3 regions of the Janthinobacterium sp. SUN211 genome follow, and region 1 is predicted to be linked to each of the others. Evidence: predicted binding sites of a transcription regulator. Region 1 holds the regulator's gene; each other region holds the start of a gene.
The links. Region 1 encodes FNR, which switches genes on or off when oxygen is low (the NO sensors DNR and NnrR bind a similar motif). Its sites were predicted from a motif close to TTGATNNNNATCAA; they were not measured.

Region 1 (10,509 bases):
GCCAGTTCCGTGCCCAGCGGCTGGTGCAGCATGCGTTGCTCGCCGCCGTCGTCCTTGGCGATCAGCGCCTGGTGCAGGGCGTCGAACAGGCTCGAGCCCGTGATCGGCTTCATCAGCACGACGTCGGCCTCGGCCGCGCTGGAGATTTCTTCCAGGTGGTTGCGGGCGAAGGCGTTGACCATCACCACGATGGGCTGGCGCTGGCCGCTGGCCGCCTGGCGGATGGCCTTGGCCGTGGCCAGGCCATCCATGACGGGCATGTGCCAGTCGGCCAGCACCACGTCGTACGGTTGCTGCTGCGCCAGGCGTTCGCGGTACAGCTCGATGGCGGCAAAGCCGGAGTCCACTTCGTCGGCCAGCCAGCCCCATGCCTCGATCAGCTTGACGATCAGTTCGCGCGTGGTGCGGTTGTCGTCGGCCACCAGCAGGCGCAGCTGGCCCAGCGCCGGCGTGCGCCGCGTTTCGGCCGGCTGCGCCAGCATTTCGAAGGGCACGCTGAACCAGAAGCGGCTGCCCTTGCCTTCGCTGCTGGCGACGGCGATGTCGCCGCCCATCATGTGGATCAGCTGCTTGCTGATGGCCAGGCCCAGGCCCGTGCCGCCGAAGCGCCGCGTGATGCTCTGGTCGCCCTGGGAAAACGCGGCAAACAGCTGCTGTTGCTGCAGTTCCGTCATGCCGATGCCCGTGTCGCGCACTTCGAAGCGCAGCCAGGCGCGGCCGCTCTCGCTCTCGGCCAGGCTGACGGCCACCACCACTTCGCCGCTTTCCGTGAACTTGATGGCGTTGCCGGCCAGGTTGACGAGGATTTGCTGCAGGCGCTGGGCGTCGCCCACGAGGCGCCGCGGCACGTCGGGCTCGACGGCGATGGCCAGTTCCAGCTCCTTTTCGCCCGCATTCATCGTCATCGTCGTGGCCAGGGTATTCATGACTTCGTCGAGGTCGAATTCGACGGGCGACAACTCCATGCGCCGCGCCTCGATCTTCGAATAGTCGAGCACGTCATTGAGGATGCCCAGCAGCGACTGGCCCGCCACTCTGACCATGGTCAGATACTTGCGCTGTTCCGTGTCGAGCCTGGTATTGCCCAGCAAATACACCATGCCCAGCACGGCATTGAGGGGCGTGCGGATTTCATGGCTCATGTTGGCCACGAAATCGCTCTTCGCGCGGTTGGCCGCCTCGGCCCGGTCGCGTTCCTGTTCCAGCTCCGCCGCGCGCGATTCGAGTTCCTGCTGCAGGCGGTCGCGTTCGCTCATCAGGCCGTTGAACGCTTCCGTCAGTTCGCCGATCTCGTCGCGCTGCTGCACCGGCACGGGCGTGAAGCGGCTGCCGCTGGTGCGCAGGGCTTGCAGGGTGTCGCGCAGGCGCACCAGCGGCGACAGCAGGCGCACGGTGACCCAGCCCAGCACGAAGGCGGCCAGCAGCGAGGCGAGGATGCTCCACAGCACCAATCGGTACAGCACGCCATCGAACGGTTCGAAGGCATCCTCGACGGGGAGCGAGGCGGCCAGCAGCCAGTTCACGGATTTCAGGCGCTTGAAGCTGTTGACGGCCGTGATGCCGCGGCTGTTGGTGCTGACCATGCTGCCTTCGCCATCTTCCTTCAGCAGCTGGGTCGTCGTCAGGTTGGCGTTCGGCTTGCGCGGTTGCAGCAAGCGGCTGGTATCGGGGTGCAGCACGTAGCGCGGCACGGCGCCGCGCGTGAGAATGAAGTAATAGCCGTTCTTGCCGATCTTTTCCGAGCGCAGGCGGCCCAGCAGGTTGTCCTTGTACAGGCGCAGCACGCCGATCACCACGCCGGCCACCTGGCCATCGGCGGCCAGCACGGGCGCCACCATCTGCACGATGGGCATGCCGCTCGACTTGCCCAGCATCGGTTCGGTGATCATGGGCTGGCGCGTGCGCAGGACGGTCTGGAAATACTCGCGCTCGGCGACGTTGATGCCGGCACGCCCCGCTACCTCCGGCATGTCGGCCACGACGGCGCCATGCGCGTCGAGCACCAGCACGTCATCGAACAGCACCAGCATCGAGCGGCGCGAATAGTATTCGCGCAATTGGGCGGGCCGGGCGATCAATTCCGGCGGCTGCTGTCGGGCCGTCAGGGTGACGATCTGCAGCAGCATGCCCAGCTTGTCGTCGAGCTCGGCAGCGGTGCGGGTGATCAGGGACGATTGCTGGCTCAGCAGTACTCGGGTGAAGTCGTCGCGCATGTGCTGCACCTGGATCATGGTGACCAGCGCGATCATGGCGATCGAGGTCAGGCTGGTGGCCAGCGCGACTTTTGCTTTAATGCCGAGAGGCTTCATGATTTCCTTTTCAGTACCGGGCGGCACAGGCGGCAGATAATGCTGTCAGGAATTTTCCTATCAATGCCCCAGCTTGGCAAGCGCCGCCGCGCAAATTGCCCGCCCCGTACGGGCTTTTGACGATGTTGCCATATAATTAAAGGCTGGACGTCGTTTATTCGCCGAATTTACGGTGAAATTGGTATACGGCAACCCTGTATGCGGCTGTATGCAGTAAACTTGTTGTTGCATTTTCTAAAAGGTACCGACATGACTGAAGCGCTACTCACTCCAACCTTGCCCACCGTGAACGTGGAGGCGTTGCGTGCGCGATGCTCGACCTGCAGCATGCATCAATTGTGCCTGCCGATGGGCCTCGATGTGGGCGACATGGACAGGCTGGACCAGATCATAGGCCGCCGCCGCAAGATTGTGCGCGGCGCCTCGCTGTTCCGCATCGGCGACTCGTTCCAGAACCTGTATGCGATCCGCCTGGGGCATTTCAAGACGTACCAGATCAATCCGGGCGGCGAAGAGCAGGTGACGGGCTTCCAGATGGCGGGCGAACTGCTGGGCATGGACGCCATCAGCGCCGACCGCCACCACTGTAATGCGGTGGCGCTGGAAGACAGCGAAGTGTGTGAAATCCCGTTTTCCAGCCTGGAACAATTGCTGGGCAATATGCCGACCCTGCTGCGCCATTTCCACCGCATGATGAGCCAGGAAATCACGCGCGAGCAAAGCGTCATGCTGTTGCTGGGCAATATGCAGGCGACGCAGCGCTTTGCCGCCTTCATCGTCAACCTGGCGTCGCGCTATGAAGCGCGCGGCTATTCGGGCAGCAATTTCCAGCTGCGCATGTCGCGCGAGGAAATCGGCAACTACCTGGGCCTGACCATCGAGAGCGTCAGCCGCCTGCTGTCGAAGTTCAAGAAGGAAGGCTGGCTGCGTGTCTCCAACCGGGAAATTGAAATCCTGCAGCCGGCGAAACTGAAGGCGATTACGGCCGGCACGGACGTCTGCAAATAAGACTTACAGTTCCTCGTCCGCATGCAGCGCGATGCTGCGCTGCAGCGGCCAGGTCCAGATGCCGGACAGGCGCCACTCGCGTTTGTCGTTTTCCACCAGCACTTGCCAGCGGCTGCGCTCGAGCATCGGCAGCGCCACGGAAAAATTGCCGGCCGCATCGGGCTGTACCAGCACCTTGATATCCTTTTCCGGCAGGGTCGCATGCGCTAGGTGCAGCTGCAAAGGCGCCTGATAGGCCTTGCCGAAGCTGTGCACGGAACCGGTCAGGCGCGCTTGCGCCACGTCATACGACAGGCGCGTATCCATCGCCAGGTCGCTGGCGATCGTGTCGCGCTTCAAATCCTGGTTGATCGCCTTGCCCTGCTTGTAATAATCGCCCACCACCAGCGCATCGGGCTGCGTAAACGCGATATAGCCCATGAAGCTGCCGACGACCACGGACAGGCCGGGGCCGATCATCAGCAGCCATGGCCAGCGATGCTTGTACCACGGTGCAACGGGTGCTTGCAGTTTCAGACTGTCGGACATGGTATTTCTCCTGTGTAAACGGCCAATCCCCATGCGGGGACTGGCCTTCCTGCTATTACCGCGGCACGATGAATACCGCGCTTTCACGCACATGCAGCGATGGGTCGTCCAGCGATTGCAATTCGATCGCAATCTTGTTCGAGCCCTTCTCTCCCACGCCGTGCGGCACGCGCAGGCGGATCGGCCAACCCAGCGTTTCCGTCGGCTGCAAGGTCACTTCTTCGCGCGTCAGCAAGGTCAGGCCCGGCAAGCCGGAAGCGCTGATTTTGAAATGCTGGCTTTGCTCCGATGTGTTCATGATCTGCAGGCGGTAGACGTTTTCGATCATGCCGTCTTCCACTTCGCGTCCCATGGAACCGCGGTCGCGGATCACGTCCATTTTCAGGGGCGTGCGCAGGGCCAGCGAAGTACACACGGCGATGATGATCAGGGCCAGGATGGAAGTGTAGATCAAGACGCGCGGGCGCATGGCGCGCTGGCGTATCTGCTTCGAATTGAAGTTGTTTTCCATCGCATGGTCGGTACTGTAGCGTACCAGTCCCCGTGGCCGGTCGACCTTGTCCATCACGCTGTTGCAGGCATCGACGCAAGCGGCGCAACCGATGCATTCATACTGCAGGCCGTTACGGATATCGATGCCGGTCGGACACACCTGCACGCACAGGGTACAGTCGATGCAATCGCCCAGCTTGTCGTTGTTGCCGGCCTTCTTGCTCATGGCGCCACGTGGTTCGCCGCGCTTGGCATCGTAGGTGATGATCAGGGTGTCCTGGTCGAACATGGCGCTCTGGAAGCGCGCGTAGGGGCACATGTATTTGCACACCTGCTCGCGCAGCCAGCCCGCGTTGCCGTAGGTTGCCAGACTGTAGAACAATACCCAGAACCATTCCCAGGGACCGAAGTTCAGCGTGGTCACCGACTGCGCCAGTTCCTTGATCGGCGTGAAGTAGCCGACAAAGGTAAAGCCCGTCCACAGGGCGATGGCGCCCCATACCAGGTGCTTGGCCGTCTTCTTGAACGCCTTGCGCACGGAGGGGCCCTGCTTGTCGAGGGCCATGCGCGCGCTGCGCGTGCCCTCGATGCGGCGTTCGACCCACAGGAAAATTTCCGTGTATACCGTTTGCGGGCAAGAGAACCCGCACCACACCCGCCCGGCAATGGCCGTGACGAGGAACAACAAATACGCACAGATGATCAGCAGGGCCGCCAGATAGATGAAATCCTGGGGCCACAGCACGACGCCGAAAATGTAGAACTTGCGCGTGGTCAAATCGAACAGCAGGGCTTGCCTGCCATTCCAGGTCAACCACGGCAAGCCGTAGAACGCGAGCTGGGTAAGCCATACGCATACCCATCGCCAGGTAGCGTAGCGTCCTTTGGCCTCGCGAGGGTAGATTTGCTCGCGGGCCGCATACATCTTGATGACTTGAGGTTCCATTTTTACTTTGCGGGTGCCTGCGGATTCGACAGGCTCCAGACATACGCCGACAGCACGTGTACCTTGGATTCGCCGAGGAAATCGCTGAAGGCCGGCATGGTGTTGCTGCGTCCCTTGCGTACGGTTTCCATGATGGTGTCGGCGCTGCCGCCGTACAGCCAGGTCTTGTCCGTCAGGTTTGGCGCGCCGAGCATCTGGTTACCCTTGGCATCGGCGCCATGACAGGCCATGCAGGCGCCGAACTTGGCCTTGCCCAGCACGGACTTGACGGGATCCGAGGTCGAGCCGGACAGGCTCAGCACATAATGGGCCACGTTCTCGACATCCTTTTCGGAGCCCAGGGCAGCGCCCATCGGTGGCATTTGCCCATTGCGGCCGTGCATGATGGTGGTCTTGATGATGTCGGGTTCGCCGCCATACAGCCAGTCCTTGTCCGTCAGGTTGGGGAAGCCCTTGTTGCCGCGCGCATCCGAACCGTGGCATTGCGCGCAGTAGGTCAGGAACAGGCGCTGGCCGATGGCTTGCGCCTGCGGATCGGCGGCCACCGTCTTCAAGTCCTGGCTCAGGTACTTGTTGAACAGGGGACCGTAGTCGGCTTCCGCCTTCTTCAGCTCTTCCTCGTACTGGCCCGTCGATTTCCAGCCCAGGCTGCCGGCATAGTTGCCCAGGCCCGGATACAGGAACAGGTAGGCCAGCGAGAAGACGATGGTGATGTAGAACAACCACATCCACCAGCGCGGCATCGGCGTATTGAGTTCCTTCAAGTCCTCGTCCCAGACGTGGCCCGTGGTGCCGTCGGCAGGGGCGCCCTCGACCACTTTGATTTTCGACTGCGAGTACAGCAGCACGCCGCAGCCGATGATGCCCAGCAGGGACAGCACGATGATGTAGATATTCCAGAAGCCATTGGTAAAGTCAGCCATGGTTATGCTCCTTCGCCAGGGTCATTTCGGCTTCGGCCGGATAGTCGAGCGCGTCGTCGGCGAACGGCAGGCGGGCTGCCGCGTCGAAGTCGCTGTTGCTGCGGCTGAACGTCCACCACAGGATGCCCACGAACGTCGTAAAGGAAACCACCGTCATGACGCTGCTGGCGCTGTCAAACAGGTTTTCGATTGCCATGCTAATTCCTTGTTTTGATTAATGTACCGAGGCCTTGCAGATAGGCGACCAGGGCGTCTTCTTCCGTCTTGTCCTGCAGCTGCGCGGGGCCGGCGGCGATCTCTTCATCGCTGTACGGCTGGCCCAGGCGTTTCAGGGCGCGCATCTTCGGCATGATGTCGTCAGGCACCAGCTTGGTCTTCGCCAGCCAGGGGTAGGACGGCATGTTCGACTCGGGCACCACGTCGCGCGGGTTGTTCAAGTGCGTGCGGTGCCATTCGTCGCTGTAGCGCGCGCCCACGCGGGCCAGGTCGGGTCCCGTGCGCTTGGAACCCCACTGGAATGGACGGTCGTAGACGAATTCGCCGGCAACCGAATAGTGGCCATAGCGTTCCGTTTCCGCGCGTAGCGGACGCACCATCTGCGAGTGGCAGTTGTAGCAGCCTTCGCGCACGTAAATGTCGCGGCCCGCCAGGCGCAGCGGCGAGTACGGTTTCAGGCCGGCGACGGGCTCCGTCGTGCTCTTCTGGAAGAACAGGGGAACGATCTCGACGGCGCCGCCGATGCTGATCACCACCGTGACCAGGGCGATCAGCAGCCAGGGGTTTCTTTCAATCCATGCATGTGAAAATTTCATTTGCTTTCGCTCCTATCAGGCGTGCGCCGCGTTCAGTTCCGGAATGCGGGCGACGGGGAGTTTGCTGCCGCGCAGAGTCATCCAGGTGTTGTAGCCCATGATGCACATACCCGACAGGTACAGCAGGCCACCGGCCACGCGCACCACGTAGTACGGATACGTCGCTTTCACGCTCTCGACAAAGGTGTAGGTCAGGGTGCCGTCCGGATTGACCGCGCGCCACATCAGGCCCTGCATCACGCCGGCGATCCACATTGCCGCGATGTACAGCACGATGCCGATGGTGGCCACCCAGAAGTGCACGTCGACCAGGCGCGTGCTGTGCATCTGCGTGCGGCCCGCCAGGCGCGGCAGCAGGTAGTAGATCGAACCCATGGTGATGAAGCCCACCCAGCCCAGGGCGCCCGCATGCACGTGGGCAACGGTCCAGTCGGTGTAGTGCGACAGCGAGTTGATGGTCTTGATCGACATCATCGGACCTTCGAAGGTGGCGATGCCGTAGAACGACAGCGAAACGATCATGAATTTCAGGATCGGATCGGTACGCAGCTTGTGCCAGGCGCCCGACAGGGTCATGATGCCGTTGATCATGCCGCCCCAGCTTGGTGCCAGGAGGACCAGCGAGAAGACCATGCCGATCGATTGCGTCCAGTCAGGCAATGCCGTGTAGTGCAGGTGATGCGGGCCCGCCCACATGTAGGTGAAGATCAGCGCCCAGAAGTGGACGATCGACAAACGGTACGAGTACACGGGGCGCTCGGCCTGTTTCGGGATGAAGTAGTACACCATGCCCAGGTAGCCGGCGGTCAGGATGAAACCCACCGCGTTATGGCCGTACCACCACTGGATCATGGCGTCCTGCACGCCCGCATACGCGGAATACGACTTGGTGAACGAGGCTGGCATGACGGCGCCATTGACCACGTGCAGAATCGTCACGGCCAGGATGTAGGCGCCGAAGAACCAGTTGGCCACGTAGATGTGCTTGACCTTGCGCTTGATCAAGGTGCCGAAGAAAACGATGGCGTAGGCGATCCAGACGACGGCGATGAGGATGGCGATAGGCCATTCCAGTTCCGCGTATTCCTTGCCGCGTGTCATGCCCAAGGGCAGGGTGACGACGGCGCACAGGATCACCGCTTGCCAGCCCCAGAACGTGAAGGCGGCCAGTTTGTCGGAAAACAGGCGCACCTGGCAGGTGCGTTGTACAACGTAGTACGAAGTAGCGAACAGGCCGCAGATGCCGAAGGCGAAAATCACCGCATTCGTGTGCAGCGGACGCAAGCGTCCGTATGTCAGCCATGGTATGTCGAGGTTCAGGGCAGGCCAGGCCAGCTGAGCGGCGATGATAACGCCAACCAGCATGCCGATGATGCCCCATACCACAGTAGCGACCGCGAATTGCTTCACGATCTTGTAGTTATAGTTCAGCGATTGATCCACAAAGACTCTCCCTGGAATTACTATTTATGATGGTGGCCAGAGAGTAAGTGTTTGACCGGGAAAAAACTTTGATGTGGATCAAAATTCCCCGGATGAAATAAGCGTAGCGAAGTGGCATCGAAATAAAGTGATATTTCGATCAAAAAAGCCATGCAAGATCCCTGCAAGCGCTGCTTGACCTGTGTCAAAAGACGCTTGCCGGCGCTGGCGGGCGTCAGCGTATTGCGTGGGAAAAAGTCAGGCCGGCGGTTCGCCGGGCGCCGGCTTGGCCGGCGTATCGTCGTCCTGCAGCACGCGCAGGCCAGGTCCGACGAGGTCGTCGAACTGGCCGCTGTCCGAGGCCGTGAAATACACCCACAGGGCGATGAAGACGACCACGACGCTTAAGGGGATGAGGAGGTAGAGAGCTTCCATTAGACTTTCCGCAGGCGCAGGGCGTTGGCGATGACGACGGCCGAGCTGGCAGCCATGCCGACACCGGACAGCCAGGGGTTGAGGAAACCCAGCGCGGCGGCCGGGATGGCCGTCAGATTGTACAGGGTTGCCCAGCCCAGGTTTTCGCGGATGATGCGCATGCTGCGCGCCGCCGTTTTCGCCGTGTCGAGCACGGAAACCAGTTGGCTCGACAGCAGCACCGTGTCCGCATGCGCCTGCGCCAGCGCGGCGCCGGAACCCATGGCGAAGGACACGTCGGCGCCGCTCAGCACGGCGGCGTCGTTGATGCCGTCGCCGACCATCGCCACCACGGCGCCCGTGGCCTGCAATTGCTGGACGAAATCGAGCTTTTCATCGGGCAGGCATTCGCCGCACGCCGTGTTGATGCCCAGTTCCGTCGCCACGCTTTGCGTCAGCGCTTCCTGGTCGCCGCTGAGCAGCACGACTTGCTTGCCGCGCCGGTGGAAATACGCGACGACGTCAGCCGCTTCCGGGCGCAACGCGTCGCTGAGTAAAAAGCGCGTCAGCCAGCGCCCCTGCGTGCCCAGGTACAGCGGCGTCATGCCCTGCATGCCGACGGCCGTGTCGCCCAGCGGCGGCCCGGCGAGGGCGGCGACAAAGGCCGCATTGCCCAGGCGGTAGCGCACGCCGTCGACGATGCCCTCCAGACCCTGGCCTTGCACTTCCTGCAATTGTTCCGCATGCGCGCGCGGCGGCTGTCCTGGCAAGCCCTCTGCCGCTGCCAGGATGGCCTGCGCCAGCGGATGGGCGCTGCCCGCTTCCAGCGCGGCGGCCACCTGCAGGCAAGCGTCCTCGCCCATGCTGCCGAGCCCCTCGGTTTGCCGCAGCACGGGCCGGCCCAGGGTCAGGGTGCCCGTCTTGTCGAAGACGATGTGGGTGGCGCGGTGCAAGGTTTCCAGCACATGCGGCTGGACGATCAGCACGCCGCGCCGCAGCAGGCTGTCGGTGGCGGCCGCCAGCGCCGTCGGCGTGGCGAGAGACAGCGCGCAGGGACAGGACACGACCAGCACGGCGATGGCCACGGGCCACGCTTGCGACGGGTCATGCCAGCTCCAGAAGGCGAACACGGCGATGGCAAACAGCAGCAAGCCCAGCACGAACCAGGCGGCGACCTTGTCGGCCCATTGGGCGATCTGCGGCTTGCCGCTGCCGGCCCGCTCGATCAGTTTCAACAGGTCGGACAGGGTGCTTTCGCGCGCCGGTTTGAGCACGCGCAAGATAAGCGCCGCGCTGGCGTTGATCGCCCCGCCCGGCACCCGTTCCCCCGTTTTTCTCCGTTGCGCCGCGCTCTCGCCCGTCAGCAGCGATAAATCGAGCGCGCTCGTGCCTTCGATGATGACGCTGTCGGCGGCGATCGCCTCGCCCGGTTTGACTAAAATGACGTCGCCGACGGCCAGGCTGCCGGCCGGCACCAGGGTGGTGGCGCGGTCGTCGGGGAAGCCCGCCATCAGCGACGCGGACGCGGGCAAGGCGTGCTGCAGGCGCTCGAGGGCCGAGGCGGCCTTGCGGCGCGCCTGCAGCTCGAAATAGCGGCTGCACAGCAGCAGGAAGATGAACATCGTGGCCGAGTCGTAATACACCTCGCCGCGGCC
Region 2 (10,509 bases), 650 kb from region 1:
GCCAGATTCGACGTGCCGACCCTGGTGATCCATGGCGACGACGACCAGATCGTGCCGATCGCCGCCTCGGCGCGCCGTACTGCCGAACTCATCATCGGTAGCAAATTGCTCGTGTATGCGGGCGCGCCGCACGGCCTGGCGACGACGCACAAGGATAGGCTGAACGAGGACTTGCTGGAGTTCTTGCGCACCTGAAGCGGGGGCGGGCGCCGTGACGGCGCGGCGCCCGCCGGAGCTGTTGCCACGCAGAACAGGCGCAGCCGGCATATTGTTGTGTATCGTTTAATGTTGGCAAAATCACGCGCCAAATGCGTGCGGATCGCCGATTTTTCTGGCTTTTTTACGTAGATATGGCGCAAAAAACGGCGTTCTGCGGCATGCAGCCACCCGGTAAGGTCCAGTAAAGAGTAAACTAGCAGATACACTCTTTCGCATTGGGCGATTCGAGCGAACTTGTGAGTGATTTCATGTCTGATACACCAATTTCCTTATTTTCCGACCTTAACCTGAGCGAGCCGCTGATTCGCGCGCTCAAGGATGTCGGTTACGAAACACCGTCGCCTATCCAGGCGGCGACGATTCCATTATTGCTCGCGAACCGCGACGTGCTGGGCCAGGCGCAAACAGGCACGGGTAAGACCGCCGCCTTCGCCTTGCCGATCCTGTCGCGCATCGATCTGAAACAAAGCTCACCCCAAGCCCTGGTCCTGGCACCAACGCGCGAACTGGCCATCCAGGTCGCCGAAGCGTTCCAGGTGTATGCCGCCCACATCCCCGGCTTCCACGTGCTGCCGATCTACGGCGGCCAAAGCTACGGCCCGCAACTGTCGGCCTTGCGCCGCGGCGTGCACGTCGTCGTCGGCACGCCTGGCCGCGTCATCGATCACCTGGACAAGGGTTCGCTCGACCTGTCCAAGCTGAAAACCCTGGTGCTCGACGAAGCCGATGAAATGCTGCGCATGGGCTTTATCGACGACGTCGAACGCATCTTGCAAGAAACGCCGGAAGGCCATCAAACGGCCCTGTTCTCGGCCACCATGCCTTCCGTCATCAAGCGCATCGCCACCACCTACCTGGTGAACCCGGCCGAAGTGACGGTCGCCGCCAAGACGGGCACGGCCGACAACATCCGCCAGCGCTACTGGCTGGTGTCGGGCATGCACAAGCTCGACGCGCTGACCCGCATCCTGGAAGCGGAAGCGTTTGACGGCATGATCATCTTTGCCCGCACCAAGCTGGGCACGGAAGAACTGGCCGGCAAGCTGCAAGCCCGCGGCTTCTCGGCTGCCGCCATCAATGGCGACATCCAGCAAGCCCAGCGCGAGCGCACGATCCAGCAGTTGAAAGACGGCAAGATCGACATTTTGGTCGCCACCGACGTGGCCGCCCGCGGCCTGGACGTCGAGCGCATCAGCCACGTCGTCAACTACGACGTGCCGCACGATCCGGAAAGCTACACCCACCGCATCGGCCGCACGGGCCGCGCCGGCCGCAGCGGCGAAGCGATCCTGTTCATCACCCCGCGTGAAAAGAACTTGCTCAAAGCCATCGAACGCTCGACCCGCCAGCCGATCGGCATGCTGGAACTGCCGACCATCCAGGCCGTCAACGACGTGCGTATCGCCAAGTTCAAGGAACAGATCAGCGAAACCCTGGCCCTGGGCGAACTGGAGCAGTTCCAGTCGCTGATCGAAGATTTCGAACGTGAACAGAACATTCCCGCCATCGAAATCGCCGCCGCCCTGGCGAAGATGGCGCGTGGCAATGTGCCTTTGTTGCTGGACAAGAACAAGGCGCGCGAGCAAGCCACGTGGCAAGACGACCGTCCTGCGCGCCAAGACCGCTTTGATCGCCCTGAACGCAATGACCGTTTCGAACGCAATGACCGCTTCGACCGCAACGAGCGCAGCGAGCGTCCGGCCTTCCCGAAAAAGGAACGCATCCAGCGTCCGGCCGACGCCGGCATGCAAACCTTCCGCATTGAGGTAGGTCATCAGCATGGCGTGAAGCCGGGCAATATCGTGGGCGCCATCGCCAACGAAGCGGGCATCGATTCGAAAAACATCGGCCGCATCGAAATCTATGACGACTACAGCGTCCTGGACTTGCCAGACAGCATGCCGAAAGAATTGCTGGATCAGCTGAAAACCGTGTGGGTGGCGGGCCAACAGCTGCGCATCAGCCGCGACGGCGACGCACCGGACCTGGCGCCACCAGCCGCGCCGCGCAAGCCGTTCGCCGCCAAGTCCGCGCCAGCGTTCAAGGATGCACCGGCGGACGCGGGCGAAGTTGCCCCGCGCGCGCCGAAGAAGGAACGTCCACGCCCGGGCGTGACGGCCTACCGCATCGAAGTGGGCCGTGAGCACGCCGTAACGCCAAGCAATATCGTCGGCGCCATCGCCAACGAAGCGAACCTGGAAGCCAAGCATATCGGCCGCATCGATATCTTTGACAACTACAGCGTGCTGGACTTGCCAGAAGGCATGCCGCCGGAAATCCTCGACCACCTGAAATCGGTCGTCGTTTCTGGCCAGAAACTGCGCATCAGCCTGGACGATGGAACGACGGAGCGCAAGCCTGCGCCGCCGCGTCCGAAGTCGCCGCCACGTAAAACGTACAAGTAAGCCATCCCCACGGGCGCTCCGGCGCCTGTGTCGCGGATTGGAGACACATCCCCCACTGGCGCATTCGCGCCAGTTTTTATTTTCCCTCAAGAAATAAACATGATTGCCGCGTTATGGTTGGCGGCAGGTATTGCCATCTGCCGGCAATGGCCACGGCTCCTTTGCATATTTTTATCGGTGCAAACGCCATATTTATTGCCTGCTGCATCGATACATAATTTTTTATTAATTATTGTATATGCACGCAATTTAAATTTTGCATTTCAATAAAATCAATCAAGTTGAATCAAAGTAAATCCTAAAACATAAATGAATTGACTTTTATTAAATTGTTTGACTGGCGTCACTGTCGCCGAGGCGATATATCATGGGTGCTTGATGTGGTATATTGTTTTTATGTTTTTGTTATGCTAGTTGAAAAAAATAGAGGAGCGACGATGCGGGTCAATACGCCTATCACGCAAAATGAATACGTATTAAATGAAGGCATGACGATTGTTTCCACCACGGATTTACAGGGAAACATCAATTACGCCAATCAGTATTTCATTGAAGTCAGCGGTTTTTCAGAAATGGAACTGCTGGGTGCGCCACAGAATATCCTGCGCCATCCCGATATGCCGGCCGAAGCGTTTGCCGACCTGTGGGACACCATCAAGACGGGCATGCCCTGGACCGGCATGGTCAAGAACCGCTGCAAGAATGGCGATTTCTATTGGGTCTTCGCCAATATCACGCCCGTCATCGAAAGCGGCCGCCCGATCGGCTATATGTCCGTGCGCACCAAGCCCACGCGCGAGCAGATCAACGAAGCGGCAGCCCTGTATAAAAGTTTCAAGGATGGCAATTCCGCCAACCTGGCGATCCGCAATGGCCGCGTCGTGCGCCAGGGCTGGGCCGCCAAGCTGAGCGAATGGCGCAAGCTGAGTCTGTCGCAAGACCTGGCCCTGCATTGCATCGTCTTCGGCGTGGTGCTGGCCATCCTCGGCTGCGCCGTGTGGAATATCGACGGCGACACGAGCACGGCCACGCGCAGCTGGCTCAGCGGTGCCGCCGCCGCAGCCGTGGCGCTGATGCTGTATTTCTGGGCCCATCTGCACAATTCCCTCGTCGCCCCGCTGGGCGACGCCATCACGGTAGCGCGCAAGATGGCCGGCGGCGACTTGACGGGCGTCATCGACAAGGTGCGCGACGATGACATGGGTCAATTGATGGCGGCCTTGCGCCAGACCAACATCAACTTGCACAGCATCATCGGCGACGTGCGCGCCAACTTCGAGGATATCCGCATCACCACGGCAGAAATTGCCACGGGCAATATGGACTTGTCCAGCCGCACGGAATCGCAGGCGTCCAGCCTCGAGCAGACGGCGGCCAGCATGGAAGAACTGACGTCGACCGTGCAAAACAGCGCCGACCATGTGGCCACGGCCAACGACCTGGCGGCGCAAGCGTCCACCGTGGCGGCCAAGGGCGGCACCATCGTCAGCGAAGTGGTCACCACGATGGATGAGATCAGCTCGTCGTCGCGCAAGATTCTCGACATTATCGGCTTGATCGACGGCATCGCCTTCCAGACGAATATCCTGGCCTTGAACGCGGCCGTGGAAGCGGCTCGCGCGGGCGAGCACGGCCGCGGCTTCGCCGTCGTGGCCGGCGAAGTGCGCAGTCTGGCGCAGCGTTCGGCAACGGCCGCGAAAGAAGTGAAAAACCTGATCGACCATTCGATCGCCACCGTGAACGCGGGCAGCGTACTGACCAGCAATGCGGGTGCCACCATGGCGGAAGTGATCGCCTCGGTAGCCCGCGTGACGGAAGTGATGGACGAGATTTCCTCGACCACGCGCGAGCAGAACCAGGGCATCGGGCAAGTCAACCAGGCCGTCATCCACATGGATGGCATCACGCAGCAGAATGCGGCGCTGGTGGAGCAGGCGGCCGCGGCCGCCACCAACCTGGCGCAGCGCACCGACAGCGTGGCCCAGTCGATCGGCATCTTCAAGCTGAAGGCATCGCCCAAGCGCAAGGTTGCCGGCGTGGGCCGCAGCGTGGGCGCGGGCGTCGCGTCGCGGGCCTTGCTGAAGGCACGATAAGCATGCCACTCCCGCCAGCGCCATGCTGGCGGGAATCACTTCCGTACCCGGTACACCTCGCCGCTGCGCACCTGCTTCACCACCCCATCCCCGCCAAACAGAATCACATATTCCCCCTGCGCGCCCAAGGCCGCCGGATAGGTGTACATCCACACTTCCTTGCCGCTGTCGAAACGGATGGACGTGCTGTCGCCCAGCGCGGCGCGCACCTGTTCGCGCGTGCTGCTGCCCACTTGCACCGTCTGTTCCAGGGTGGCGTAGGGCACATTCTTGCTTGCTTGCAAGGCGCGCGTGCCGGAGCAGGCGGCCAGCAGCGTCAACAAGACCAGCGACAGCCACTTCATGGCGCCACCTCGTCCATGTAAGTAAATTCCAGCAGGGTATCGTCCGGCCAGTTGCTATCCCACAAGGGCGCGTAATACGTGCGATCAAGCAAGACCTGGCAATCGCAATAGGGCAGCGAGGCGGGCGTTTGCTCGCCGCCCGCGTACAGCATGGTGAACGGCAACGCCAGGCGGCGCTCGCCATGCACGAGGGTCACGCCGAACAGGGGACGGTCCGTGAAGAACAGATAATTGCCATCCGGCTCGGAACACACTTTATCTGTGCTGTAGAGCATGCTGGACAGCCAGGCGATGATTTGCGGGTCGTTCGAGATCAGGCCGGAATCCATGCCGGCGCGGCATTCCAGGCGCAAGTCGCCCAGGCGCCGCGTGCCGGGCGGCAAGCCGGGCGTGATGACTTGCGCGCGCCAGCTCATGGTGCTGGCCTTGCGGTTGGCCAGCAGCACGGCGTCTTCGCGCGCCGCTTGCGCATTGCGCACGGGGGCAAAGCTGTTGTCTTCGGCCAGGGGCAAGGGGATGCTGACGGTGTCGCCGGCGATGCGCAGCTGCACGCCCGTCATGTCCACGCCGGGCTGGCGCGGCAGCAAGCGGAAGCGCAGCACGGCCTGCGGCGCCAGCGCATGGTCGCGTTCGAAGCGGTCCACGCCCTGCAGCATCTTGCGGTAGGACTTGTCGACGGGGTCGCGCGTGGCGTCCACCTTCACCTGCGGCACGGGTGCGGTTTGCGCCAGCGCAATAGGGCCGTGGAGCAAGCCTATGATCAGCAGTAATCGATAAATGCGCATGCCTGAATGCTACGCCTTTTTGCGCATCCGCCACGCACGGGTGGGCGTGTCAGCACTCGCTATCAGTACTCGCTGTATTTGCGCGCGTCGCCGCGCACCTGCTGCGCCGGGTATTTCTGTGCGTTCAGTTGCATCTTTTCCAGCACGGCCGCGTGCAGGTCGACGCCGCTCTTGTCGGCCAGGCGCACCAGATACATCAGCACGTCGGCCAGTTCGTGGCGGATGCCCGTGCGCTTCGCCTCGTCCAGTTCGCCATCGGCGCCCGTGGGCAGCCACTGGTAGTGTTCCGCCAGTTCCGCCACTTCCACGGACAGGGCCATGGCCAGGTTTTTCGGCGTGTGGAACTGGTCCCAGTCGCGTTCGTCGGCAAAGGCGCGCAGGCGCGCGCGGATGTCGAGCAGGCTGTCGCTGGGCGCGCTCATGCCGCCGCCTGCAGCGGTTTTTCCATGAAGACACTGAATGGGTCGTCGGGATAGTCGCCGTACGGTCCGCGCCGCTGGTAGCCGTGGCGCGCATACAGGGCGATCGCCTCGGGCTGGTGGATGCCCGTTTCCAGGGTCAGCAAGCGGCAGCCGCGCGCCAGCGCCTGCTCTTCCAGCAAGGCCAGCAAACGTTTCGCCAGGCCCAGTCCCCGGCTGTCCGGGTGCACGTACATGCGCTTGAGCTCGCCGAAAGCGGGCGTGACGACGATGGCGCCGCAGGCCCGTGCCGCGCCGGCCGCATCGCGGGCGACGGCAAACAGCAGGGTATCGGACGGCACGGACGCCAGGTCCAGCGAGTAGACGCACTCGGCCGGATACAGGGTCTGTTGATATGCATCAAGCTCGGCGATCAGGGTTTGCACGTCGGCTTGCTGCGGCGATTCCAGGCGGATGGTCATGGGGAGGTCGAATGAATGGGACTTCCCCCATGGTATCACTGCGGCCGCGCCAGGCGCAGCGTCAAGCCGATGGGCGACATCACAAAACCCATCAGTTCCTGCGCCTCGCCGCCATCGGGCGTGTCGACGCCGGCGATGTCGAAGCTGCCCAGCAGCATGGCCATGGCGATCTTGATTTCCAACAAGGCCAGGTAGCGGCCCGGGCACGTGCGCAAGCCGGCGCCGAAGGGCATGGCGGCGCGCTTGTTGTTCGCCTCGCCCCCTTCGGCCAGCCAGCGCTCGGGCTGGAAGGCTTGCGCGTCGGGAAAGTGCGCATCGGACACCGTGTCGTGGCGCATCACGCACCACACGAGGGTGCCGGCCGGCACGGCGATATCGGCGATGACCGTGTCGCGCAGCGCCTCGACGGGCAGGAAGGGGGCCACCGGCTTCAGGCGCATGGCTTCGCTGGCGCAGGCGCCCAGGTAGTCGAGGCTATCCATCTGCTCGATCGTGAAGCGGGCCGCGTCGGGCGCCAGGCGCCGCACTTCCTCGCGCGCCCGCGCCAGGGTGTGCGGATGGCGTTGCAACAGGTAAATCATCCAGGACAGCGTATTGGCCGTCGTATCCTCGCCCGCCAGCAGCATGGTCAGCACATTGCCGGCCACGGCGCGGTCGTTCACGCCGCTGTCCTTTTCGTCGGCGGCGGCGATCATCGCTTCGAGCAGGTTGGGCGGACGCTCACGGCGTGCCGGGTCGCGCGCCATGCGCGTGCGCGCCTGCTGCACCAGGTCGGCCACGGCGGCGGAAAGGGCCGCCACGTCGCGGTCCAGGCGGCGGTCGACGGGCAGCTTGACGTAGCGCCAGTACGGGAACATCGACAGGCTGCGTCGCGCCACGGCGGGCAGGATGGCGTCCATGTGGCGCTGGATCACGTCTTCGCCCGCTTCCAGCGTATTGACCTCGGTGCCGAAGGCGAGGCCGGCGATGATGTCGACCGTGTAGCGTTTCAGGTCGCCATCGAGGTCGATCGCCTGGCCTTGCGTGGCGGCAAGATGCCAGCGCCGCTGCAGGCGCTGCGCCACCGTCGCCAGCGCGGGGAAGTAGGCCTTGACGGCGCCGGGCGCCATGCCGGCCATGACCATGCGGCGCTGGTTGCGCCATTCCGTGCCCTCGGCCAGGAACAGGCCGGGGATGCCGCCCATTTCCTCGGAAACGATGGAGCTGCTCAGGGGGCGGCGAAAGCCGTCGGGCCGGTCGCGCAGCACGGCGCCGACAGCCTCGCTGTCGGCCACCACCAGCACCAGGGTGCGGCCGAACCAGGCGCGCAGGTAGGGGCCGTAGCGCCGTACCCACTCTTCCACGTCGCGGTGGATGCGCGTGAGCTTGATCTGCAGGCTGTTGCCGACGATGGGCAGGGCGAATGGCCCCGGCAGGCGGCGAATCTGGCGCAGGGCCGTGGTGGCGGGCGCGGCGGCGTGATCGAGCGGGGGCATGGCGTACTCCTGGTGGATGGCGACAATGACTTCACTGTAGCGCGCTTGCGCGTCCGCGTCTTGAACGAATACGACATCGGGCGCGGCCGGAAATTGCCGGTACAATCGTCGCCATGCCTGCCGCCCCTACGCCCCTGACCCGCCTGATCGCGCCGCGCACGGCGCTCGCTTCCTGCGTGCGCGCCTTCCTCGTGCGCGACACCACGGGTTGCGCGCCGCTGCCGCCGGCGCAGCGCCTGAACCGCTTTCCCGCCGCGCCCATGTGCAGCATCGTCTGGACCGTCGCGGGCGACGTGGAAGCGGCAGCGCCGGGCCTGTCGCTGCGGGACGTGCGCATGCCGCCCGCGCTGTTCGGCGGCCCCCGTTCGTATCCGCTGGTCAGCTACAACCCCGGCCCCGTGCATACGTTTGTCGTGATGTTTTACCCGGCCGCCCTGCATGCGTTGACGGGCGTCTCGATGGATGGCTTGCTGGACCAGTTCCGCCCGCTCGACGCGCTGTTCGATGGGGAATGGCTGGCCCTGTCGGACGCCGTGCTGGCGGCGCCCGACGACGCGGTCCGCGTCAGGCTGGTGGAGGATTTTCTCGCGCCGCGCTGGGCGCTGGCGCGCAAGAGCGGCGACCATCCGGCCGGCGCCGTGCAGGACTGGGTGCGCCGCCTGGCCGTGCAGGCGGCATCGACGGGCCTGGCCAGCAGCGCGCGCAATATCGAGCGCCGCATCAAGGCCTGGGCCGGCCAGCCCATGCGCACCTTGCGCCGCATGCGCCGCGCGGAACAGCTGTTTCTCGACGAGCGCGGCGCCATCCTGCAGGGCACGGCGTCCTGGTCCGACGTCGCCGCCAGCGGCGGTTACGCCGACCAGGCCCATTTTTGCCGCGAGACGCGCGAAATCACGGGCTTGAGCCCCACCGAGCTGGCGCGCGCCATGCGCGACGATGAAAGCTACTGGATATACAGGGTGTGGAGTTGAACGGGTTTTTTTACCCGGTGTAGACGACGCCTTTGCGCAAGGTCACTTCATGGTGCCCCGCGCCGGGCGCCATCATGGGGAAGCAGTTTTCCGCGCCGTGCACGCGCACGTCGAGGAAGTACGGGCCTTCGGATGCGAGGCAGGCACTCAATGCCGCGTCGAGCTCCTCGCGCCGGCTCACCGTGTGCGCCTGCCAGCCGAACGCGCGCGCCAGGGCGACGAAATCGGGCAGCGCTTCCGTGTAGCTGTGGCTGTAGCGCCCGCCATGGATGAGTTCCTGCCACTGACGCACCATGCCCATGTAGCCATTGTTCGACAACACCACTTTCACGGGCAGGCGGTGCTGCACGGCCGTGGCCAGTTCCTGGATATTCATCAAGATCGACGCATCGCCGCTGACGCACACGACGCGCTTGCCCGGATGGGCGATCTGCGCGCCGATGGCGGCGGGCAAGCCATAGCCCATGGTGCCGGCGCCGCCCGAGGTGAGCCAGCGGCGCGGCTGCTCGAAGCGCAAGTGCTGCGCCGCCCACATCTGGTGCTGGCCCACGTCGGTGGAAACGATGGCGTCGCCGCCATCCATGCCGTCCAGCGCCGCCTGCAGCCGCCGCATCAGCGCCTGCGGCGCGATCACCTCCGGCGTATCGTCGAACGCCAGGCTGTCCTGGGCGCGCCAGGCGTCGATGCGCTGCCACCACGGCTGGCGGTCCGCCAGCAGGCGTCCGCGCAGCTGCGCCAGCAAGGCGGCCAATACGGGGGCGCAATCGCCGCGCAAGGCCACGTCGGCGCGCACCACCTTGTGTATGGAGGCCGGGTCGATGTCGATGTGGATGACCTTTGCGCCAGGACAAAACGCATCCAGGCGGCCCGTGACCCGGTCGTCGAAGCGGGCGCCGACGCAGACGATCAGATCGGCATGGTGCATGGCCAGGTTCGCTTCCAGGGTGCCGTGCATGCCCAGCATGCCGAGGAAGGCCGGGTGCGAGGCGGGAAAGGCGCCCAGGCCCAATAAGGTCAGGGTGCACGGCGCGGCGGCCAGTTTCACCAATTGCTGGAACGTGGCGCAGGCATCCAGGCCGGAATTGACGAGGCCGCCACCGCCATAGAACACGGGCTGGCGCGCGCCGGCGATCAGGCTGGCGGCCCGTTCCAGGTCGGCGGGCTGCGGCAGGGGCGCGGCCGCTGTGGCTGCGGGCGGCAGCGGCGCGTGCTGCGTGACGGGCGCCAGCTGCAGATCCTTGGGAAAATCGACCAGCACGGGGCCGGGCCGGCCCTGCGTGGCTTGAACAAATGCTTCGTGCACGACGGCGGCCGTTTCCTCGGCCGCGCGGATTTGC
Region 3 (10,509 bases), on a different contig from region 1:
TGGTGCCGTCCTCTTCCTCGTTGAACAGGCCCAGCGGCGACTCATTGACGGGCGAGCCTTTCAGGCAATAGAAGGGCACGTGTTCCATCAGCGACTTGAGTTTTTCCGCGATGGACGACTTGCCGCCGCCGACGGGCCCCAGCAGATACAGGATCTGCTTGCGCTCTTCCAGGCCTTGCGCCGCGTGGCGGAAGTATGAGACGACTTGCTCGATCACCTCCTCGGTGCCGTAGAACTCGCGGAAGGCGGGATAGATCTTGATGATCTTGTTGGCGAAGATGCGCGACAAGCGCGTGTCGTTGCGCGTGTCGACCAGCTGCGGCTCGCCGATGGCGGCCAGCATGCGTTCGGGAGCGCTGGCGTACGTCAGCTTGTCCTTCTTGCACAGGGCCAGGTAGTCGGTGAGCGACATTTCCTCTTCGCGGGTGCGCTCGTAGCGTGCTGCATAGTTATCAAAAATGGTCATGTCAATGTCCTTTAATGTAAACCCGTACTGCCAGTCACCATGGCCGCCCGCCTGGCACTCGCCTGGGCTTGCCGCTTGAACTTTTCCTGTACCCCGTATCGATTTTTATTGTTGTTTCAAGCCCGGCTGTCTTTGCGAGTCCGGATTGCCCGGACCAAAAAACTGGCGCTTGATGCCGTGTGCTGACGTGGCCAGCCGGCTTTTTTTTCACTGTTGATAGCGCTTGCTGCACCTACCATTACCCCATGAAATTTATTATTGCTCTAAAGGATCAGGAAGTCAAAAGATATGTCGGCATATCCTTAATACTTGTTTGTAAATTGTTGATTTAATTGGATAAATCATCAAATTTTTCATCGGTTCCAATGAACTTTTGTATACCTTTTAAACCATCATACGACAATTCGCCAGCGCGTGCCGGAGCCGGCCATGGCGCCGCCGCAGCCTGCGCCATGGCGGCCTGGCGCCGGTGAGGCTGGCCATCTTGCGCTAAGATGCCTGCATGTCTGATGGCCCTGCGCGCAGCGCGTGCGCGTGCGCGAGCCAGCATTTTTATCGTCACCCTATAAGGAACACCCATGATGAACCCCCAATTGCGCGCGATCGTCCGCGGCATGCCGAAGGCCGAACTGCATATCCATATCGAAGGCTCGCTGGAGCCAGAACTGATTTTCGCACTGGCAGAGCGCAATGGCGTGCCTCTGGGCTATGAATCGGTGGAACACTTGCGCAGCGCCTATGCTTTTACGGATTTACAGTCTTTTCTCGACATTTATTACGCTGGCGCAAGCGTGCTCTTGAAAGAGCAGGATTTCTATGACATGACGCAAGCCTACCTGCGCCGCGCCGAAGCCGATAACGTGCTGCACACGGAAATCTTCTTCGACCCGCAAACCCACACGGCGCGCGGCGTGCCCATCGCCGACGTGATCAACGGCATCCACCGCGCCTGCCAGGACAGTCCCGTCAGCGCGGCCCTGATCCTGTGCTTCCTGCGCCACTTGAGCGAGAAAGAGGCGTTCGAGACGCTGGAAGACGCCTTGCCGCACCGCGACAAATTCATCGGCATCGGCCTCGATTCCTCGGAAGTGGGCAACCCGCCCGAGAAATTCTCGCGCGTGTTTGCCCGCTGCCGCGAACTGGGCCTGCACCTGGTGGCCCACGCGGGCGAGGAGGGCCCGCCGGCCTACATCCGCACGGCGCTCGACGACTTGCAGGTCGAACGCATCGACCATGGCGTGCGCTGCCTGGAAGACGCGGAACTGACGGCCCGCCTGGCGCGCGAACAGATCGCCCTGACCGTCTGCCCCCTGTCGAACACCAAGCTGCGCGTGTTCGACCAGATGCACGACCATAACCTGGTGCAATTGCTCGACGCGGGCTTGCTGGTGACGGTGAACTCGGACGATCCCGCGTATTTCGGCGGCTACATGAACGACAATTTCGACGCCATCTTCGATGCGCTGCCGCTGGGCCTATCCCACGCGCAACGCCTGGCGCGCAACGGTTTCATCGCCGCCTTCCTGCAGCAGGCGCAGAAAGACGCCTTCCTCGCTACCGTCGATGCGTATTTCGCGCAGCACGCCGCCGCCCACGGCAGCGCGCAGTAACTCTATAAAGACCCGCCGCCCATGTTCCGCCTCTCCCTGAAAATGACCGGCCGCGACTGGCGCGCCGGGCAACTGCGTTTCCTGCTCGTCGCGCTGATCGTCGCCGTGGCGGCCCTGTCGGCCGTCGGCTTCTTCGTCGACCGCCTGCGCGCGGGCTTGAACCGCGACGCGCACCAGTTGCTGGGGGCCGACCTGGTCATCAGCGCCGACCAGCCCGTCAATGAGGCCTGGCGCGCGGAGGCGCAGAAGCGCGGCTTCATCCTGGCCGATACGGTGACGTTTCCCAGCATGGCGCAGGCGGGCGAGGGCGAGCAGTCGCTGTCGCAGCTGGCGTCCATCAAGGCCGTCTCGCCCGGCTACCCGCAGCGGGGCAAGCTGAAAATCACCACCCAGGTTAGCGAGGCGCAGGATGCCGTCGGCCGGCCAACGGACCAGGTGCCGGCGCCCGGCACCCTGTGGGTCGATGCGGCCATCCTGTCCAGCCTGAACGCCAAGCTCGGCGACACGCTGACCCTGGGCGACAAGGCGTTTACCGTCACGCAACTGATCGCCAGCGAGCCGGACCGCGGCGCCTCCTTCCTCAACTTCGCTCCCCGCGTGATGCTGCCCTTGAGCGATCTGGCCGCCACGGCGCTGGTGCAGAACGGCTCGCGCGTGTCGTACCGCTTGCTGTTGTCGGCGCCGCCCGCCAAGGCGGGCGAGCTTGCGCAATATCAAGCCTGGCTGGAAAGCCAGATCAAGACGCAAGCGATCAAAGGCGTGCGCATCGAATCGCTGGAATCGGGCAGCCCGCAGATGCAATCGACGCTGGATCGCGCCGACCGCTTCCTGTCCCTCGTCGGTTTGCTGTCGGCCATGCTGGCGGCCGTCGCCGTGGCCATGGCGGCGCGCCGCTTCATGCTGCGCCACCTGGACGCCTGCGCCATGCTGCGCTGCCTGGGGCTGACGCAAAACCAGGTCACTGCCATGTACGTGATCGAATTCTTATTGGTGGGACTGGCCGGCAGCGTCGTCGGCGTGATGGTGGGCTTCGGCGGCCACCTGGTGCTGCTGGAGCTGCTGGGCAAGCTGGTGCAGAGCGACTTGCCGCCCGTATCCATGCTGCCCGCCCTGCAAGGCGTGGCCACCGGCATGCTGTTGCTGCTGGGTTTTGCCTTGCCGCCGATTTTGCAGTTGCGCAATGTCCCCCATAACCGCGTGATCCGTCGCGAGCAGGAGCCGCCGCAGGCGCTGGCCCTGGCCACCTACGGCCTGGGCATCGCCGCCTTCGTCGTGCTGCTCCTGTGGCAAGCGGGCGACGTGAAACTGGCCCTGCTGACGGCGGCCGGCTTCCTGGGCGGCTTCGCCCTGTTCGGCCTGGCCGGCTGGCTGGGCATCCGCTCGCTGAAAACCCTGCGCGGCGCCTTCAATCACCAGGGCTGGCGTTTCGCCGTCACGTCCCTGCAGCGCCGCCCGGGTGCCACTGTCATCCAGGTGGTGTCCCTGGCCTTGGGCCTGATGGCCTTGCTGCTGCTGACGGTGGTGCGCGGCGACTTGATGGTGGCCTGGCGCAACGCCACGCCGCCGGACGCGCCGAACCGCTTCATGATCAATATCCTGCCGGAACAGAAAGACCCGATCGCCGCGCGCCTGGCCCAGGCCGGCGTGGCCAATGCGCCCTTGTATCCGATGATACGGGGGCGCCTGGTGGCCGTGAACGGCAACGCCATCACGGAAACCACGTATGAGGACGACCGCGCCAAGGGCCTGGCCGACCGCGAATTCAACCTGTCGACGATGGCCACCATGCAGGAAGAAAACAAGCTGGTGGCCGGCAAGTGGTTCGGCAATGCGCCGGGCGCGCCAGCCGAGGCGTCGGTGGAAGAAGGCATCGCCAAGACCCTGAAGCTGAAGCTGGGCGACAAGCTGCGCTTCGACATCGCCGGCCAGCCCGTGGAAGCGGCCATTACCAGTTTGCGCAAGCTGGAATGGGGCTCGATGCGCGTCAATTTCTTTGTCATCATCAACCCGGCCGCCATGGCGGACACGCCGCAGACGTGGATCACGGCGTTCCATCTGCCGCCCGCGCAGGCCGACCTGGGCAATGCCTTGCTGCGCGACTACCCGAATCTGACGGTGGTCGACGTGGGCGGCGTGCTCAAGCAAATCCAGGGCGTGCTGGACCAGGTGGTGACGGCCGTCGAATTCCTGTTTGCCTTTACCTTGGCCTCTGGCTTGCTGGTGCTGTATGCGGCCTTGATGGGTTCGCAGGACGAGCGCACGCGCGAAGCGGGCCTGCTGCGCGCGCTGGGCGCAACGCGGCGCCAGCTGGCGCAGGCGCAGCTGATCGAGTTTTCCCTCGTCGGCGCGCTGGCCGGCCTGTTGGCGGCCTCGGGCGCGGCGGCCATGGGCTGGGCGCTGGCCACGTACCAGTTCAAGTTCGCCTGGAGCTTCGCGCCCGGCGTGTGGGCCTTTGGCTTGCTGGCCGGCGCCCTGTGCGCGATCGCCGGCGGCTGGCTGGGCTTGCGCAATGTGCTGAAACATCCGCCGCTGCAAACCTTGCGGGAAAGCTAGGCTCCCACGCTGTCGTCCGCCTGCGCGCGTAAAAATTGCGAGTAGGACATGACTGGCTGCCCCAGCTGGTGCGGCGGCACGTCGAACAGGGCCCAGAAGTAGGTTTCGCGCCCCAGGCAGATGGTCGGTGCGGCGCAATAGCGGAACCAGTTTTCGCCGATGTGCGCCGCATACATGCCGTCGCTGTCGGCATCGGAAAAGTACGGGATCACGCGCATTTCCAGCAAGGCCAGCAGCAGGGACTCGGGCGCGTCGCTGTCGCGCGCCATTTCGTACTGCGTGTGCAGGCTGCGTTCCGTCTCGATGATCATCAGGCGGGCCTGGCCGTCGCGCGTGAAAAACAGGATGCCGCAGGGATTCGGGAAAATATAGAACTCGACAAAGCCATGGCGCCGGCACAGCTCCTGCACGACGGCGGCCATGGCTTCGTCTTGCAGGAAACTATAGTCGTGCAGCAATAGCAAGTCGCGCACGGTGTCCGACTGCTGCAGGAAGAATTCGCGTTGCAGGGAAACGATTTCCTGTTCCAGGATATCGAGCGCATCGTCGTCGCTCTTCTTGATGTAGCGGTCGATCAAGCCCCGGTTGAAGGCCGTCACGGCCACTTTTTCATCGGCCGCGCCCGTAAATAAAATCTTCTTGCACGGCAAGTCACGCACGGCCTGGCAGAATTCCAGGCCATTCATCTGCGGCATCGAATAATCGACCACCAGCACGGAAGGCACGGCAAAGCGCTGCGCCTGGCCGCTGATGCGCCAGATGCGTTCGAGGTCGAGCGCCACGTTGCGCTGGTCGCGCGGCAGGTTTTGCGTATCGAAATTGACGTGCAGCGGCGTCTCGCCCGGCTGCGTGCTGTGGCGCAGCCAGTGCAGCGCGCTGCTGGTGTCATGAAAGGTCAGACGCGCCAGCGCGGGATCGAGCTGGAACGCCAGGCTTTTCAGGAAGGAATCGCTGTCATCGATCAATACGGTCAGGGTCGGATGGGAGTAGACGGGCAGTTGCATGCATCACCTTGCGGGGGAAGAGGGTTGTAAGCGGGCAGGCAGGGGCTGGGGAAATTCCAGGATGAAAATCGCATACGCATGCTCGCGCGACACGCAGCGGATGCGCGCCTGCCAGGCCGTGATGATCTGCCGGCACAGGGCCAGGCCGATGCCGCTGCCGTTATGCACGGGATACGAATAAAAACGCTCGAAGATCAGCGGCAGGCGGTTCTTCGCGATGCCGCAGCCCGTGTCGATGAACAGCAGCCTGGGCACGGGGCGGGCGCCGTCGATGATGATGCGCACGCGGCCCTTGCCGGCCCGCTGGATGGCTTTCAGCGCGTTCCTCAGCAGGTTCAGCAGGATCACCACGCACAGTTCGTCCTGGCCGGCGAACTGGAAGTCGGCGCGCACGTCCACCTTGACGCGGCTGCGCTGGCTGTTGCCGGTGAATGGGTAGCGCTTCAGCACGGAATTCACCATCGCCAGCATCGACAGCGCCTGGCTGGGCTGCAGGTTGCGGTTCACGGCGCTGGCGCTCATCAGGAACAAATCGATCATGTGCTGCATGTGGCGCACTTCGAACTGGATGCGCGACAGGGCTTCCTGCAGCGGCGGCAAGTCGTGCGCCTGGCCGGCCAGCTGCGGCAGCAGCCGGCGCATGCCCCGCACATTGGCTTCCACGCTGGTCAGCGGCGTGCGCAGCTCGTGTGCCACGGAACCGAGCCCGGCGGACAGGCCGGCCAGCCGTTCCAGTTCCAGCACCTTGCTGCCCACTTTCACCACGGACAGTGCGGCTATGGTGAACCAGTGCACGGGCAGTTGCTGCAGCACTTCACGCTGCAGCAGGAAGTCGCCTTCTCCCTGCAGGATGACGGCGAGGCAGGCGGTGCTGGTGCCGATCAGGTAGGCGCGGCAAGCCAGCTTCGTCTCGAAATGAAACAGCACGACGAGGCCGATCAGCAGCGATTCGCTCCAGATGGACGACGCGTGGTTCATCAGAAACATGAAGGTAAAGAAGAAGGGCAGGATGTAGCTGAGCGCGAACAGCAGGTAGCGCGACAGCCAGCGGGCCGAGAAGTGGCGCGCAAACAGGCCGACCGCGCAGATGCCCACGCCCGTCAGGCGCAAGGTCAGGTTTTCATAGGCTTGCGGAAAAAAGTAATTCCACAGCAGGTAGTACAGCGGCATCGCCACCGTGCCCACGGCGGCCAGCATGGCGACCCTGCCGGCCAGGTTTTCATGGGGCATGCGTTCATGCAGCAGCGAATGGAGCAGGCGCCTGCGCCAGTGTGTCCATCGTCCTTGCAATTGCTGCGTCATGACTCTGCCTTGATTCTCTTCAGAACATTATCATCGCGTAAATTTTCCTGGTTGAACGGTTATCTCATCGGACATTGATATACGTCAATGGATGGGTTCGCGAGACGGTCAAGGCTTTAAGCCGCAGCAAACCTTTCCCTAGGAGAAAACTCATGACCATCGCTACCAGCTTGCATGCCCCATCCTTCGTCCGCGCCGAACACTGCTTGCCAGACTACATCGTGCGGCGCATGGATGCGCACCACGTCACGCGCATCGAAAAGCTGCTGGGCGGCCAGCATCCCCATGCCTGGCAACCGACACCCGCCCATGCCATTTTCCTGGCCGGCAATGACTACCTGTCCATCGCCGCCGAGCCGGCGCTGGTGGCGGCCCAGGTGGCGTCCCTGCAGGCGCATGCGGGCGGCATGCTGATGTCGGCCGTGTACTTGCAGGAAGGCAGCGAACAGCACCGGCTGGAAAGCCGGCTGGCCCGCTTCATGGGCAGCGAGGACGGCATCCTGGCGCAGTCCGGCATGGCGGCCAACGTCGGGCTGATCCAGTGCATCGCCAGCCCCGGCATTCCCGTCTACCTCGACATGCAGGCCCACGCCTCGCTGTGGGAAGGCGTGCTGTCGGCGCAGGCCCAGGCCGTGCCCTTCCTGCACAACGACATGACGCACTTGCGGCGGCAGGTGGAAAAGCATGGCCGCGGCGTGGTCGTCGTCGACGCCCTGTACAGCACCAACGGCAGCCTGGCGCCGCTGCTGGAATTGCTCGACATCGCCGAGCGCAGCGACTGCGTGGTGGTGGTCGACGAGTCGCACTCGCTGGGCACGCATGGCCCGCAGGGGGCGGGCCTGGTGGAGGCGTGGGGACTGGGCCACCGCGTGCATTTCCGCACGGCGTCGCTGGCCAAGGCCTTCGCGGGCCGGGCCGGTTTCATCAGCTGTTCCAGCCGCTTCAAGGGCTATTTTTTGTCCGAATCACGCCCCGCCATCTTCAGTTCCTGTTTGCTGGCGCATGAGCTGGCGTGGCTGGGCGCGGCGCTCGATTTCATCATGGCTGCCGACGAGCGGCGCGCCACCCTGCAACGCCATACGCTGCAGGTGCGCGCAGGCTTGCGCGAACTGGGCTACAACGTCAGCGATGGCACGGAGCAGATCGTGGCGCTGGAGGCGGGCGGCGAACCGGCCACCCTGGTCCTGCGCCAGGCGCTGGAGCGGCAAGGCATTTACGGCGCCATGTTTTGCGCCCCGGCAACGGCGAAGAACCGCGCCCTCGTGCGCCTGACCCTCAATGCGGGGCTCGACGGGGCGGCCATCGAGCGGGTGTTGGCGGGCTGCGCCGCCATCCGCGCCGAAGCGGGCGTGGAACACTGGCCATCGACGCGGCGCCTGCGCAGGCTGGCGCTCGTGTAGGGGCTTCAGCCGGCCAGCCGGCCCAGGAGGGCGGAAAGCGCTCCCAGCTGTTCTGCCGGCGCATCCTGCAGCAATTCGCGCCCCACCGCCTGCGCGGTGGCGCTCGCATGTCCCAGCAATTCCTGGCCGGCGGCAGTCAGCACGGCATAGCCGACGCGGGCGTCGCGTGCATCGGCCTGGCGCGCCACCAGGCCGATCTTTTCCAGTGGCATCAAGGAACGCGTGACGCCCGAGGCCGTCAACGCCAGGCGCTCGGCCAGGTCGATGCGGCGCAGGCGCGCACCGGGCGCGCGCTGCAGCTGGTACAGCAATTGATAGTCGCTGAAGCTCAGGCCATGCAAATTGCCCAGGGCGCTGTCGAAGCGGCGCACGATGAGCGCCTGGGCGCGCGCCAGGCGCAGGCAAAAGTCCAGCGCGCCATCGGCGTCCGGCGACGGGAGAGTGTGATCGTTCATGGCGTCCATTTTATCCATTGCGAAATGCTTGAGTACGCAAGTGTAAAGCAATGCCGCTCAATACAGCGGCTGGCCTTGCTCCAGCCACTGTGCGCGGTGCAGTTCCAGCAGGGCGCCCAGTTCGGCGTCCGCATCGAAGGCGGGGTCGTCGGGCAGCTTGAGCGTATCGATGACGGCGCAGGAAAAGGCCGCCGCGCCGTCGCGCCGCCAGTCCGCCTGCAGCAGGGCGTTGCGGTGCTTGCCCAGGTTCAGCTCGAAGCGGTGGCGGTTCAGCATGCCGGGCGCGTTGCGGCTGCTGTCGAGCAAGGTGCGCCCGCTGGGCAAGTGCCGCAAGGCGATGATGCCCAGCGGCGGCGGCTGTTGCCGGTAGTGCGCTTTCAATGTTGCCTGTCGTGTCTTGTCCATGTTTTACTTCTCCGATATCGTTTGGGTAATCGTTTCCGGTCCGGCGATGCGCGGGATGGCGGTAAATAATGCGGCCGCCACGGCGGCCGCCAGCAGCAGGGCGCCGCCGCCGCAGAACAGCTCGCCAACGCTCAGGTGGCGCAGCAGCGCGCCCGTGGCTGCCGCCGACAGCGGCGCCAGTCCCAGGAAGATGCCCATGAACAGGGCCATCGCCCGGCCCAGCATGGCGGGCGCCACGCGCCGCTGTATCCACGTAAAGATGGCCACCTGCAAGTAGCCGCCCAGCAACCCTGTCACGGCCAGCAGGGCCGCGCCTTGCCAGGCCGAGCTGATTTGTCCCAGCGCCATCAGCAGCAGGCCGACGACCGCGTCGACGAGCAGCAGGGTGGCGCCGAAGTGGCGGCGCAGCCAGGCGCCGCCCAGGCTGGACGCCAGCATGCCGGCCAGGGTGCCGGCGCCATGCGCGCCCATCAGCAAACCCAGCGCGGAGGCGCCCTGCAGGCGCTCGCTGGCCAGCACGGGCAAGGCCACTTGCAGCGGCCCCATGACGAAGAACGCCACCACCGCCCAGTACGCATAGCAGCTGCGCAAGGGAAGGTCGCGCCACACCATGGCCAGGCCCGCCGCCATGTCGCGCCACATGCCCTGCGCCGCCGCCGCGGCCAGTGGCCGCAGGCTCACTTGCCGCAAGGTCCAGGCAGAGAACAGGAACGTCAGCGCATCGATGGCAAAGGCGGCGGCCAGCGCCGCCATGGAGGTGTGCTGCGCGCCATCGTGGGCGCCGAGCACGAGCGCCGCCAGCAGGGGGCCGGCCAGCAGGGACAGCTGGCGCGCGCCCATCTGCAAGCCATTGGCGTTCTGCAGCGATTGCGGCGGCACGGCTTGCGGCAGGATGGCCGTGCCGGCGGGAATGCCGAAGGCGGCCGCGATACCCAGCGCCAGCGCGGCCGCATACGCGAGCGCCAGGCTGGCCTGGTCCAGCAGCAGCAACCCCGCCAGCGCCAGCAGGATGGCGGCGTTCGCGTATTTGCTCAGCAGCATCACGCGCCGGGGCGAATAGCGGTCGGCGATGGTGCCGCCCAGCAAAATCAGCACGGCGCGCGGGGCGCCCATCAGGGCCACGGCGATACCCAGGCTGAGGCTATCGCCCGTCAGGCTCAGCACCAGCCAGGGCAGGGCCAGCATGCTGAACTGGTCGCCCAGCATGGAGACGAGGCCGCCGCCCAGCAGCCAGCGGAAGTTGGTATTGCGTAGCAAAGGAGGTTCTGCGGTGGTGGGCATGGTTGACCTGTCCGTGTTTAAAGATTGCATGGT

Region 2: the regulator FNR is predicted to act here: its motif matches at 2,939-2,952, upstream of O3301_RS14485 (PAS domain-containing methyl-accepting chemotaxis protein).
Region 3: the regulator FNR is predicted to act here: its motif matches at 7,010-7,023, upstream of cqsA (alpha-hydroxyketone-type quorum-sensing autoinducer synthase).

The regions. Positions count from the first base shown of each region.
Region 1 covers NZ_JAPWIC010000003.1:57,404-67,912, reverse strand. Annotated here, with positions in the region: gene O3301_RS11550 (response regulator) at 1-2,309, opposite strand, end outside; gene fnr (fumarate/nitrate reduction transcriptional regulator Fnr) at 2,559-3,317, shown strand; gene O3301_RS11540 (FixH family protein) at 3,321-3,845, opposite strand; gene ccoG (cytochrome c oxidase accessory protein CcoG) at 3,901-5,283, opposite strand; gene ccoP (cytochrome-c oxidase, cbb3-type subunit III) at 5,286-6,206, opposite strand; gene O3301_RS11525 (cbb3-type cytochrome c oxidase subunit 3) at 6,199-6,402, opposite strand; gene ccoO (cytochrome-c oxidase, cbb3-type subunit II) at 6,404-7,018, opposite strand; gene ccoN (cytochrome-c oxidase, cbb3-type subunit I) at 7,034-8,461, opposite strand; gene ccoS (cbb3-type cytochrome oxidase assembly protein CcoS) at 8,699-8,875, opposite strand; gene O3301_RS11505 (heavy metal translocating P-type ATPase) at 8,875-10,509, opposite strand, start outside.
Region 2 covers NZ_JAPWIC010000003.1:710,523-721,031, forward strand. Annotated here, with positions in the region: gene O3301_RS14475 (alpha/beta fold hydrolase) at 1-195, shown strand, start outside; gene O3301_RS14480 (DEAD/DEAH box helicase) at 468-2,624, shown strand; gene O3301_RS14485 (PAS domain-containing methyl-accepting chemotaxis protein) at 3,062-4,717, shown strand; gene bamE (outer membrane protein assembly factor BamE) at 4,753-5,061, opposite strand; gene O3301_RS14495 (hypothetical protein) at 5,058-5,846, opposite strand; gene O3301_RS14500 (nucleotide pyrophosphohydrolase) at 5,909-6,268, opposite strand; gene O3301_RS14505 (GNAT family N-acetyltransferase) at 6,265-6,726, opposite strand; gene O3301_RS14510 (cytochrome P450) at 6,762-8,201, opposite strand; gene O3301_RS14515 (helix-turn-helix domain-containing protein) at 8,315-9,172, shown strand; gene ilvB (biosynthetic-type acetolactate synthase large subunit) at 9,183-10,509, opposite strand, start outside.
Region 3 covers NZ_JAPWIC010000002.1:355,990-366,498, forward strand. Annotated here, with positions in the region: gene O3301_RS07275 (PrkA family serine protein kinase) at 1-466, opposite strand, end outside; gene O3301_RS07280 (adenosine deaminase) at 1,045-2,076, shown strand; gene O3301_RS07285 (ABC transporter permease) at 2,098-4,629, shown strand; gene O3301_RS07290 (response regulator) at 4,626-5,633, opposite strand; gene O3301_RS07295 (HAMP domain-containing sensor histidine kinase) at 5,637-6,935, opposite strand; gene cqsA (alpha-hydroxyketone-type quorum-sensing autoinducer synthase) at 7,088-8,335, shown strand; gene O3301_RS07305 (MarR family winged helix-turn-helix transcriptional regulator) at 8,341-8,790, opposite strand; gene O3301_RS07310 (GIY-YIG nuclease family protein) at 8,848-9,195, opposite strand; gene O3301_RS07315 (MFS transporter) at 9,199-10,476, opposite strand.